One region of the Parabacteroides sp. genome, then DNA from elsewhere that is predicted to be linked to it. Evidence: riboswitches for the same ligand, from Rfam matches in the RefSeq annotation. Region 1 holds a riboswitch; each other region holds the start of a gene.
The links. A riboswitch is a leader RNA that binds a small molecule or an ion and turns the genes downstream of it on or off. The one in region 1 is predicted to bind cobalamin.
Positions count from the first base shown of each region.

Region 2: another riboswitch for cobalamin. It lies ahead of ACW6QF_RS13140 (porin family protein); the one in region 1 lies ahead of ACW6QF_RS09210 (TonB-dependent receptor).
Region 3: another riboswitch for cobalamin. It lies ahead of ACW6QF_RS11610 (ABC transporter substrate-binding protein); the one in region 1 lies ahead of ACW6QF_RS09210 (TonB-dependent receptor).
Region 4: another riboswitch for cobalamin. It lies ahead of ACW6QF_RS15930 (sirohydrochlorin cobaltochelatase); the one in region 1 lies ahead of ACW6QF_RS09210 (TonB-dependent receptor).

Region 1 covers NZ_CDRTCT010000015.1:60,953-64,088, reverse strand. Annotated here, with positions in the region: gene ACW6QF_RS09210 (TonB-dependent receptor) at 1-1,753, opposite strand, end outside; cobalamin riboswitch at 1,872-2,075, opposite strand; gene ACW6QF_RS09205 (acyltransferase) at 2,396-3,136, shown strand, end outside.
Region 2 covers NZ_CDRTCT010000024.1:65,280-68,415, reverse strand. Annotated here, with positions in the region: gene ACW6QF_RS13150 (lactonase family protein) at 1-528, shown strand, start outside; gene murQ (N-acetylmuramic acid 6-phosphate etherase) at 575-1,390, shown strand; cobalamin riboswitch at 1,453-1,650, shown strand; gene ACW6QF_RS13140 (porin family protein) at 1,998-2,585, shown strand; gene ACW6QF_RS13135 (hypothetical protein) at 2,569-2,874, shown strand; gene priA (replication restart helicase PriA) at 2,954-3,136, shown strand, end outside.
Region 3 covers NZ_CDRTCT010000020.1:86,809-89,944, reverse strand. Annotated here, with positions in the region: gene ACW6QF_RS11615 (FecCD family ABC transporter permease) at 1-65, opposite strand, end outside; gene ACW6QF_RS11610 (ABC transporter substrate-binding protein) at 75-1,235, opposite strand; cobalamin riboswitch at 1,291-1,491, opposite strand; gene ACW6QF_RS11605 (precorrin-2 C(20)-methyltransferase) at 1,611-2,309, shown strand; gene ACW6QF_RS11600 (formate--tetrahydrofolate ligase) at 2,391-3,136, shown strand, end outside.
Region 4 covers NZ_CDRTCT010000034.1:18,220-21,355, forward strand. Annotated here, with positions in the region: gene ACW6QF_RS15925 (TonB-dependent receptor domain-containing protein) at 1-689, opposite strand, end outside; gene ACW6QF_RS15930 (sirohydrochlorin cobaltochelatase) at 686-1,618, opposite strand; cobalamin riboswitch at 1,757-1,956, opposite strand; gene aspT (aspartate-alanine antiporter) at 2,077-3,136, shown strand, end outside.

The DNA of each region.
Region 1 (3,136 bases):
AATCAACACTGATTTCAGCACCTCGTATGCGGGCATCATCCACGTTGCTGTAGCGTAATTCCGTAGAGGTGATTCCATTGGCATCTGTTACATTTACATAAGCTGATTGTATCTTATTTTTGATACTGTTTTGATAGATTTCAGCACTTATGTTGAAATTCTGATGCAAGTATTCGGCTGATAAAGAAACGTAGTTTGATTTTTCGGCTTTTAAATTCGGATTGCCGATATTGTGTGATACGCTTCCCATCATAAAATCCGAATATAATTCGGTTGCATCCGGAGCTTTGAAACCCTTACTGTAACCTCCCCGGAATTTCCAGTTACCAGGATTGAACATCAGGTTCACTTTGGGAGTATAAGCATCTCCGAAAGCTGAATGATGCGTATAACGAAAGCCTCCGATGATATCCAGTAAAGGTAGAATTTGCCAATCTGCTTGGATAAAACCGTTGATATCGTTTACTTTACGTGTTTTTATTTCCGTACCGTATTGCATATCATTGTAATCTTTATTCCAATTGAATTCCCCTCCGAACACCATTTGTAAGTTATCCACAGGGGTGTATATATCAGTTAGACGCAGTGTTTGTACATTAGATGATGCATTTTTAGCAGTGGAATCTAACTTTTCGTAGACTGTTTTACGTGTATAGAAATCTCCGTAATAAACGAGTTTCAGTTGGTTGTACTTGCCTATTTGTTGTTCCAATGTGGCACGGAATGTCTTATTCAAACTTTTATAATGCGTACTTTTTGTACTGAGTGGCGGATTTTTTACATCATTCAGGTAAAAAGTTCCGGAACCTGTTATTTTGGTTTGTTTATGTGTCCAGCCTAACTTTTCCTCAAAAGTCATATTAGCAGAAGGTTGCTTGGTAAATGCTTCCGGACTTTCCGGTGTCAAATCATAGCCATCTGTGGAATTGCGATTGAATAATGTTTGAGAAGTAAAGTTTTTGTAGGCCGTTCCGAAACTACCGTCTACCAATAAGTCATTGAATCTTGAATAACGGACTTTTGCCCAACCTTCTGCCGGACGTTCGGGGGTTTTTGTAATAATGTTGACAATCATACCGATCGCGCTTGATCCGTACAGTGCGGATGCTGCTCCTTTAATAACCTCGATCTGTTTGATATTGGATGTGCTAAGACGTTCGAAATCGATCGGACCTCCGGGAGTGTTAGACAATCTTTCTCCGTCAACGAGTATTAAAACATATTTGTTTTCCAATCCCTGTATCCGGATATTGTCACCTCTGGGATCACTGTTGAACTGTAATCCGGGAATTGTGAATTCCAATGCGTCCATGATGTTTTCGAAATCATTTCGTTGCAACTGTGCTGCGGGAATTAATCGGGTGAGTACAGGCGTATTTAGAATTGTTTTTTCCGTACGTGTTCCGGTAACGACCACTTCGTTTAGGTCGAATATACCGGCATTCATGGTGATGTTTAATTTTTTTTCCGGTCCGTTGGCATCGATTTTGATTCGTTGCTCCATGTAACCGGTGGAGCGGATCAGCAAATTGTAGCTTTTCCCTTCAATTAATTCCATTTGGAAAAAGCCGTCTGCATCACAGGCGGTGCCTATTACTGTTCCCGGAACCGTGATGGTTGCCATCGGTATACCTTCTCCTGTCTCCGCATCGGTAATCCTGCCGGTTAACACACAAGTACCGGCTTTCATTTCTTTTGTTTCGGGTGGATTGACAGATATTCCTTCTGCCAGGGCTACTCCAGGAGTAAGCATACACACCGAAAGTAAAGACATTGCAATACAATTCAGTTTCATATAAGCTATAAATAAATGGATGAATTTCGTGTGGAAATCCTTTCCTGTTAATTCTCGCCTTTTGTCCCGAAGGCTCGAATATCAATTGATTGAGGCAGGTTTTCTGACTTTCCCGGCTTTGCGTGGCCTTCCCGACTGTGTCAGTGGCATGAGGTCGCAAGCATTTCCGGTTATGGTACCGGAACAGGATTACAGCAACGGGCATTGTTCCGGACTTACACCGGATTCCCTCTCACCACATGCAGAAAGCAGGCGGTTCACCTTAATCCGCTGCAAAAGTATGTAAACTATTTATCACGAAAAAATAAACAACGTTAATTAATTATTTTAAGATGCTGAAACCTGGCATAAGATTGTATTCGTCCATGTATATATACACAACAAAAAGTTGGAGGATAATAGGCCGTAAATACAAGAGAGGATAGGGCTTTTTTATAAAACTGGATTTCATATTTGGCGGCTTAATGGCAGGTTACGGCTTTTTTCCTATCTTTGCCGCCAATTAAGCAGTATCTGGAAAATCACGAAGTTTTTCCGCCATGAATGCATGCTTCGCCTAAAGAATTAAATCTCTTATTAATATAGTAATTAAGCAAAAAAATGAAACGTATAGTTTTTTTGGATTATGTACGCGTGTTCGCATGCTTCCTTGTCATGGTCGTCCACGCCAGTGAAAATTTTTACGGCGCACCCGGTTCGACAGACATGGTAGGGCCGCAAGCCTTTCTGGCAAATGAGGCAGACCGGCTATGGGTGTCTATGTACGACGGTTTCTCGCGTATGGCCGTGCCGTTGTTTATAATAGTTTCCGCTTTTCTTCTTGCGCCGATGAAGGAAGGGCAGACCATGTGGCAGTTTTACCGCCGGCGTTGCATCCGCATCCTGCCGCCGTTTTTCATATTCATGATACTCTACAGTACCCTCCCGATGTTGTGGGGACAGATCGATGGAACGACCTCGATCAAAGACCTGTCGCGGATACTCCTGAACTTCCCGACACTGGCCGGACACCTGTGGTTCATGTACCCTTTGATCAGCATTTACCTGTTCATCCCTATCGTATCACCCTGGTTGAGCAAGGCGACGGCCAAAGAAGAACGTTTCTTTATCGGGCTGTTCCTCCTGTCGACCTGTATGCCATACCTGAACCGTTGGTTCGGGGAGGTGTGGGGACAGTGCTTCTGGAACGAATATCACATGCTGTGGTATTTCTCCGGTTACTTAGGCTATCTCGTGCTCGCACATTACATACATGTCCATCTGACCTGGAACCGCTCCAAACGTCTCATTGCCGGAACCGCTTCGATGCTCGTCGGTGCGGCTTTGACCATCTATTCGTTC
Region 2 (3,136 bases), on a different contig from region 1:
ATCGTCGCTTCCGATAAGGGTTTGAGCCTGCGGGAAGGAACGCCTGCCTCTTTTAGTTTGCCGGCGGGAGAAGGCCCGCGCCATACGGTTTTCCATCCGAACGGGAAATGGGCGTATCTGGTCAGCGAGCTTTCGGGCCGCGTCGCTTTCATGCATTACGACAAAGGCAACCTTGCCCCGGTCCGGTTTGTGGAAGCCGACACGTTGCATGTCTCCGGCAGCGCCGATATACACATCACACCGGACGGCCGTTTCCTGTATGCCTCCAACCGTCTGAAAGGCGACGGCATCGCGATTTTCTCCATCGATCCGGCAGACGGGCAACTGGCAAAGGTCGGCTATCAGCCGACCGGCATTCATCCGCGTAATTTCGTCATCACTCCCAATGGCAAGTTCCTGCTTTGCGCCTGCCGGGACAGTAATGTCGTGCAGGTGTACGCTATAGACAAGCAAAGCGGCTTATTGAGAGATACGGGAAAAGACATCCGGGTAAGCAAGCCTGTTTGCTTGAAGTTGGCTGATATGTGAATCTGATATTTTTTAGTAGCTTTGCCTTTCCTAATTGTAATAAGCTATGTCGTTCATCAAGATAACAGAACAGGATTCTCTCTATGACGACCTGGAACGGATGTCCGTCCGGGAGTTGCTCGAAGAGATCAATGCGGAAGACCGGAAAGTGGCGTTGGCTGTCCGAAGGGCCATCCCCCGGATAGAAGAATTGGTTTTGCAGATCGTTCCCCGCATGAAGCAGGGCGGACGGATCTTTTATCTGGGAGCCGGGACCAGCGGACGGTTGGGGGTTTTGGACGCTTCAGAAGTCCCTCCGACGTTCGGGATGCCTCCCACACTGATTATCGGCTTGATAGCCGGTGGCGATACCGCCCTCCGGAATCCGGTGGAGAATGCCGAAGACGATGAGGAACGCGGCTGGCAGGAATTGTTGGAGCATCAGGTCGATACGAAGGATACTGTGATCGGTATTGCCGCTTCCGGAACGACTCCCTATGTGATCGGTGCCCTTCGCAAAGCGCGTGAACAAGGCATCCTGACCGCCTCCATTTCCAGCAATCCCGATTCGCCGATGGCGGCGGTGGCCGATGTCGCCATCGAAATGATTGTCGGGCCGGAGTTTGTCACCGGCAGTTCCCGCATGAAATCCGGGACGGGACAGAAAATGATCCTGAACATGATCTCCACCTCCGTCATGATCCGGCTCGGACGGGTCAAGGGGAACCGGATGGTCGATATGCAGCTCACCAATCAGAAACTTATAGACCGTGGAACCCGCATGGTTGCTGAGGAATTGGGTCTTCCTTATCACCAGTCCCGCCATCTGCTGTTGATGTACGGCTCCGTCCGGGAAGCCGTCGAGGCTTATCGCAACGGCTAACAAGTCGGGACCGGTTTCACTTTTTTTCTGTAGGAAGATGAAGAATATATGGAAAATATCTCTATATTTGTCCCATGCATTGTTCCTGCTTCGCGATCTGCGGAAAAGGATTAAAAGGGAATCGGGTGCAAATCCCGGACAGTCCCGCTGCTGTAAGCTTCAAAACGGATTGGGCAATTCTTTGTATGCCACTGACGCGAGTCGGGAAGGCGCTCATACCGGAAGTAAGTCAGAAGACCTGCAACGCATATTTTTTCGACGGCTTCGAGGAAAGGCCGGAAGAGAACAGTGAAGCCGTAGGCTTTTGCCTTTCTTAATCCCCCGTTTCCCGTAGCCTATCTATTTGTTTTTAATTATTTTGCCATAATAATTAGGAAAAGAGGCATGAATCTGCGTGCGGGATGAGCTCCGCCCCCCGGTTCATGCTTTCTAATATTATGGGATCAATCTGGTTTTGTGGACGGAAGTTCCTACTCCGTCCGTAGGAAAATAACTGTTGGAAGTCGGTCGAAATTCAACTTAGGCAACACTTAGGCGGTGATATTTGTTTATTATTGGAAAAGTGCGTTTATTTGTAATTCATATTAACTAATAAAAGAAAACAGGTATGAAAAAGATTGTAGGGGTTATGTTGCTGATGGTGATGACATTGATAGCCATGCCTGCGAAATCCCAGATTAAGTTCGGTATAAAAGGCGGTTTGAATGTTTCGTCTGTCCATTTCAACAAGGAGGTGATCGGCAAGGATAATGTGACCGGATTCAATATCGGCCCGATGGTGGAGGTGATGGCTCCGATAATGGGAGTCGGCTTTGATGCGGCTATCCTCTATTCGCAAAAAGGGATAGGCGTGAAGAGCGAGAAAGACATTAAGAATGACTATATCGATGTCCCGGTCAACCTGAAATGGAAATTCGGTTTGCCTATTATCAAAGGATATCTGGCTGCCGGTCCGTATGTCGGTTTTCGTGTGGGCGGCGATAAGTTCTGGGATATTCCGGGATCGGTCGGAGACCAGTTGAAGGCTAAAAGCTTTAATGCCGGCTTGAACTTGGGCGCCGGTGTGGAACTGATCAAGCATTTGCAGGTCGGCTTCAATTACACCCTCGGCTTGACGGATGATTATAATGCATCCAAGTTGGATTTGAACGGCAAGAACCGGGGTTGGTCGGTTACGGCTGCCATCCTGTTCTAAATATATTTATTTTGATTTTAAGCATAGGATAGATAGGAATGGATATGACCATAATTTTATCAAACGGAATAATGTGTATGCCTTGAACGTCACTTTTACGGAAGAGAGTTTTACAAATATTCCCAAAGCAGAGCCTGATCCGGACCCGGTGCCCGATCCTGTGCCTGACCCTGATCCCGATCCCGACCCCGATCCTGTTCCCCCGACACCGGACGAACCGACCAAGATCTCTGTTAATGTCTGGATATATGAATGGGGAGAGGTGGTTCAGAATCCTGTTTTCGATTGAACATCGAACAAGGAGCGGAATTTGCGATTTTTTTGTGTATGACTTTTCTTTTCATTATTTTTGGAGCCTTAATGAATATATGAAGTACGCAAACGTCATACTCCCGCTTCCGTTAGAGAACAGCTATACCTATAGCATACCGCCCGATATGGAACAGGCGGTAACGCCCGGTTGCCGGGTGATCGTCCATTTCGGAAAGAAGCGTTATTATACGGCTATCGTCATGGATGTGCACGAGCATGGGGCTGACGGCCAGTACGAG
Region 3 (3,136 bases), on a different contig from region 1:
AGGAACATCAGGACCAGGATAGACGCTACGATGAGCGACATCAGAAAAGTAGTGGAATGTCTCATTCGTGCAACTTATTTAAGTCGTGCATAATAAACAGGCGTATGATCGGGCAACAGGTCCGGGTGGAATATATGCAGCAGGTCGGCCAGCACGACTTCCGGCTCGGTCGGCATGCTTTCGTAGAAGGGCGTATCTTTCATGTTGCAATAGATGATCCCTTTCTCCTTGAAGGCACGGAAATCGGCATAACGCGGGTCCTGCTCCTTCAACGCCCCATAGCTGAACGTGCCCAGATAGCTGTTCACGATGCGCCAGTAATCGGCTTCGTCACCCTGGTTATAGACCGTTTCGAAGTCGAGCGTCACACCTCCCGAACGTTTGTCGTCTTTCAGGAAATAGTCGGCCCCGGCATCCTTGAAAAGTTGGGCGAGGAAGCTTTCCCCTCCCACGGCATACCAGTTTCCGCCCCGCATCTCGCCGCTCAGCACGACCGGGCGTCTCTTCACTTTTCCTTCCGCCGTCAGTTCCTTCAACTCATTGTAGCGTGCCGCGATGGCGTCGAATGTCTCGTTCGCCTTTTGCTCCTGTCCCAACAGCAGGCCGACGAACTTCACCCATTCCGCCTGTCCCAACGGCGTCATCTCCTTATAGCCTAAATGCGGGATCAACGGGATCCCGACATCCTTCAAGGTCTCGTATCCGCCCCGTTTGAAAGGCGAGACAAGGATCAGGTCGGGGTTCATGCTCATGATCACCTCGTTGTCGAAATTCCCTTCTATACCGATCTTGGCAGTCTTCCCGCTCTTCAGGCGTTCGTTCATCTCCCGGTTGAACAGATGCCGGGTGCTGGTTACTCCCACGACCTTGTCCAGTTCGCCCATCTTGATAAAGTTGGACAACTGCAAGGATGTCATACAGATAACACTTCTGATGGGTGTCTCGATCACGGTGTACGATCCGGGGATGCCGGCAGGTTTCGTTCCTCTCCTGACAAGCGCATAATGGAAAGTCGTACTTTCCTCATTCTGCGGGTCCTGGATATCCAGCAAGACATATCCGTCCCGATAGGACAATTCGAAACCACGGGCATACTCCGGCACGATACGGACACCGGAAAACGCGCTTTCTTCCGTCGTCTCCACCTTGTCGGTCTGTTGATTGTTTTTGGTCGTACACGAGGATACGACACACAACGACATAAGCAGGCAACACCCTGCCAGGTATTTTTTCATATTCAATATTATTTTATTTCACCGGACAAGCCTTGTCCACCCCACGAGGACGAAACTCTTCCAAACCGAAACGGCAGGTCTTCTGACTTACTTCCATCCCGGACACCTTCCCGATCCCCCGATCAGTGGCATAGAGTATTGCCGGCATGTTTCCGAAGTTTCACAGCAGCGTGGTCTGTCCGGGATTTCCACCCGGTTCCCTTTTCATCCCTGTCCTGTAAGGAGGACAGGAAAACCTGTTTCAAGGGACAAATATAATAATATTACTTTTCATTCAAGAGAAAAATGACAGACAAATCCTTTTTTCTTACGAGCTGCCATTTGGAAAGTTGCGCGATTTTCCTCACTTTTGCGCACTAAATAAATCAAACGCACATGTCGTACCCTATCTGCTTCGTATCACTCGGTCCGGGAGACCCCGAACTGATCACCCTGAAAGGCTTGAAAAAACTTCGACAGGCCGATATCATCTATTGTCCCGCCACCATGAGCAAGAGCGGGCAACCCCTCTCCCGTGCGGCCCGTATCATCGAAGAACTGGAAATCGGGAAATCCGCGATCCGGCTCTTCACGCTCCCGATGAGCAAAGACCGTACCGAAGCCTGGAAAGTCTACGATGCCCTGTATGAGAAGGCCGTATCCGCCTGCGACGAAGGGAAAAAGGTGGTCATTGTGGCGGAAGGCGATGCCGGGTTCTATTCTTCCATACAATATATATACGACAAATTCAAGGAGAACCGCATCGAAGTGGAACGAACCGCCGGAATCCCCGCTTTCATTGCGGCAGGCGCCTTGGCCGGTTTGCATATCGTCAAACAGGAAGAACAGATCATCGTCATACCCGGAATGCTGACGGCGGAAGAATTGTCGGAAAAGATCAAGGCCGGCTACGTGATCGTCATCATGAAGTTGTCCCAATGCGTGGAGGCCGTCCATACCTGCATCCGGTTACATCCGGAAGCGAACTTCCACTATTTCGAGAATGTCGGGACCGGGAAAGAGTTCTATACCTCCGACCCGAAACAAATTCAGGGAAAAATATTCCCATACTTTTCCCTGATGATCATCCAATAACAGCTAAACCACCCGACCTTTTATTTTGTTATTATATAAAAATATATTTACTTTTGTTTTCCACTTAAACTTACATAAGACATGAAATCGGACATAGAAATTGCAAGAGAGGTCTCTCTGCGCAAGATAAAAGAAATCGCGACCGGATTAGGCATCCCGCGCGAAGAAGTTCAGAATTACGGCAGATACATCGCCAAAATACCTCTCCATCTGATCGACGAAGAGAAGATCAAACAACACAATCTGATCCTGGTTACGGCTATCACTCCTACGAAAGCGGGCATCGGCAAGACGACCGTTTCGATCGGACTGGCTTTGGGATTGAACAAGATCGGTAAAAAGGCGGTCGTCGCCTTGCGCGAACCATCACTGGGCCCGTGCTTCGGCATGAAGGGCGGAGCGGCCGGAGGCGGATACTCGCAGGTGTTGCCGATGGAGAACATCAACCTGCATTTTACAGGAGACTTCCATGCGGTTACTTCCGCCCACAATATGATCACGGCGTTGCTGGACAACTACATCTACCAGACGCGTAACACCTGCGAGGGCCTGAAAGAGATCAAATGGAAACGCGTGCTGGACGTGAACGACCGCAGCCTGCGCAACATCGTTTCCGGTCTGGGCGGATCGGCCAACGGCGTACCGACGGAGACAGGCTTCGACATCACGCCCGCATCGGAAATCATGGCGATCCTTTGCCTGGCTACGGATATCGAGGATTTGAAACGACGTGTCGGCAACATCCTGTTGGGATACACGAACGATGACAAGCCTTTCACCGTAAACGACCTGGGAGTGGCCGGAGCGATCACGGTATTGCTGAAAGA
Region 4 (3,136 bases), on a different contig from region 1:
TTCAATTCCAACATACGGTTCAGTTCGTAACGTGCTCCGAGTTCGAGCTGGTAACCTTTCTCTGGTTTGAATACTTCACCATCCGATTTGTCGGGATTGAATTCTTTTCCGTTCTTGTCGAGGTAAATATAGTTGGCATTGTAAGTCGTATTGTTCGGCTTGAAGAAAGAGGCTGCCGAAGCATAGACGGAAACTTCCGGTATGGGCAGATAAACAAGGCCGGCGCGGTAGGTCACAGCGTTGTTTTTAATGCTTGTCCAGTCCGTACGGTTCTTTTCGTCGTAGTGCTGGCGTCCGTCGTTGATGGTTGCCGTCGCTTTTTTATAACGGTAATTGTCGTAACGCAATCCGAACATCCCTTTCCATTGATCGTTGACCTCGATGACGTCGTGAAGGTAGAAACCGTTGGTCTGGTAACGGCTGATGGAGGCTGCCGAAACCTTGCTGTCCCACCAGTCGCGCACGTAATGCGGATTCTGGACCGGGAGCATCGCGTTAAGGCCCGGACCGTAAACGTCGCCATCCTTATATCCTGTGTAATTGGTATAGTCGAAGAACGAATAGTTCCAGCCAGCCGTGTAATATAGATCATGACGATCCCGGAAGCAAACCAGAGGAAAAACAAGATACTGAGCGGCAGGCCCAATATCTTGTGTAGATTCTTTAGTAGTTTTGTAAACATGTCTTATTCATATTTTTCTTTACCCTTGGCATAATCCTTTTTCTTCTTGACTATGTCCAGATATTTGTGGGTAGCGTTGAAGCGGGCATGTTCCACGAATATATTCTGGATAGCCGGATTTTGTCCGAGTCCTTCCATGAAGACCGTTACTTCGTATCCCTGTTTCTCAAGTTCGTCCTTCCAATCTCCGGCAATATCATTCTTGGCATGTTCGCCGGCAACGAACATGAAAGGCATTAGCCTGACTTTTTTGTATCCTCCCTTTTTTATCTGGTTCAATGCGTCGTCGAAAGAAGGATAACCTTCGATTGTCCCGACTACGTAGTTGCCGAATCCTTTAGCTTTCAACATATAATCCATCATGGCATATTGTGCCGTGGTAGGCGTGTAAGTGCCGTGTCCGACCAGCAAGACGGCGCCGTCCCGGATTCCATTAGGCGTGATCGCGGCTATGGTGGCTTCATAATCTTCCGGAGTGAAAAGGAGTGGAGTGCCGATGCGTATTTCCTTGAAACCCTTTTCCTGTGAGGTTACGTCTTTGCGTAGGGATTCCATCTCGATCCCTTCGATGATGTTGGACGATTGAATCAATACATGGGTATATCCTTCGGCCTTCAGCCTGGCGAGCGCCTCTTCCGGATTTGATTTATGTATGCCGCGTGTTTTCAGGCGGAAAGCGATGATACGGGAAGTCCAGGCTTCGCGGACTTCGATACCAGGAAAAGCATCAGCCATCTTTTTGTTGATGGCGTCGATAGTTAGGGCACGCGTGTCGTCGTGAGTCGTTCCGAAATGTACGACCAGTACGGCTGCTTTATCACCCGTTTGCATGGAGGCAAACATATCCGATTCGACAAAATTACCTTCTGCCTGTATGGATTGCATGAAGATGCAAAACAGGAAAGATAGCAGGTTGATTAATTTGTTCTTGTTCATAAGCAATTAATTTATTATTAAATAGATATAGACATGCTAAGAGAACAACCCGCAAAAAGGGCTGCCTGCCAACATTTCTTTTTTCTGAAAAAAGTTTGTCTTATGTATGTGTCAATAGCTTTCCTGGCCCCGGGAGAGTTATTATTGTCTTGCCTGGCAGGTTTCCTGACTCAGCCTTTTCGGAAAGCGGCCTTCCCATCCTTCCGGATAGTGGCATGGAGATTGCTTTCTTCTTCAATATGGCTTTACAGTAGCGGGCACTGTTCCGGATTTTCACCGGATTCCCTTTTATACAATTGCCGGATGGCAGTTATATCACCTAAGCGGGGGCAAAGATATATATTTATTTAGAAATGTCAATTATAAATTTAACTCTGCTTTCGTTTGGTTTAACACAACAACTCTTTCCCCTGTCGTGTTTCATTATCAATTTTATTAACGCCAAAAAAAATAGATATATGGAATGGTTTGCCAATTTGCTCCGGCATTACCCGGAGCTTGCCATCTTTCTCACGCTGGCTTTCGGTTTCTGGATCGGTAAATTCAAGATTAAAAAGTTCACGTTAGGAACGGTAACCAGCGTCTTGCTGGTCGGTGTGTTGATCGGGCAATTGCATATCGATATCGGAGCTCCGTTGAAATCGGTATTTTTTCTGATGTTCTTGTTTGCCGTAGGGTATAGTGTCGGTCCGCAATTCTTCCGGGGATTGAAAAAGGAGGGATTGCCACAGGTTTTGTTTGCCGTCGTGATGTGCCTGTTCTGTTTGCTGGCCCCGTTTGTGCTGGCGAAGATCATGGGCTATTCTGCCGGAGAGGCTGCCGGCCTGCTGGCGGGTTCACAGACGATATCCGCCGTACTCGGTGTGGCCGAAGATACGATCAACCAGTTGGGCATACCGGCGGCAGATAAAACGGACATGATCAATGTCATGCCGGTTGCCTATGCCGTCTCTTATATTTTCGGTACGGCCGGATCCGCCTGGATCATGAGCGACATCGCTCCCCGTCTGTTGGGAGGGATCGAATCGGTCAAGAAAGCCTGTCGCGAGCTGGAAGCCAAAATGGGTTCGGATGACGAAAGCGAACAACCGGGCTTCATGCCTGCCGCCCGTCCGATCACGTTCCGCGCCTACAAGATCAGCAACGACTGGTTCGGGGCGGGAAAGACCGTGAAGGAGTTGGAAGATTATCTGGAGGGACAGGGAAGACGCCTCTTCGTCGAGCGGGTCCGTATCGATGGTGTGATCCGGGATGCGAAACCCGACCGGATGCTCTTGAAAGGAAACGAAGTCGTGCTCAGCGGCCGACGTGAATTTGTGATCGGAGAGGAGGACTGGATCGGCGATGAAGTCAATGATATCGAGTTGCTGGACTTTCCGGCCGAAACTCTGCCCGTATTGATTTCCCGCAAGAAATATGCAGGCATGACAGTCGCCAAACTGCGTAAACTGCCGGTTATGCACGGTGTCAGTATCAAGAGCATCAAACGTGCCGGCATCAACATACCGGTTTTGGCCG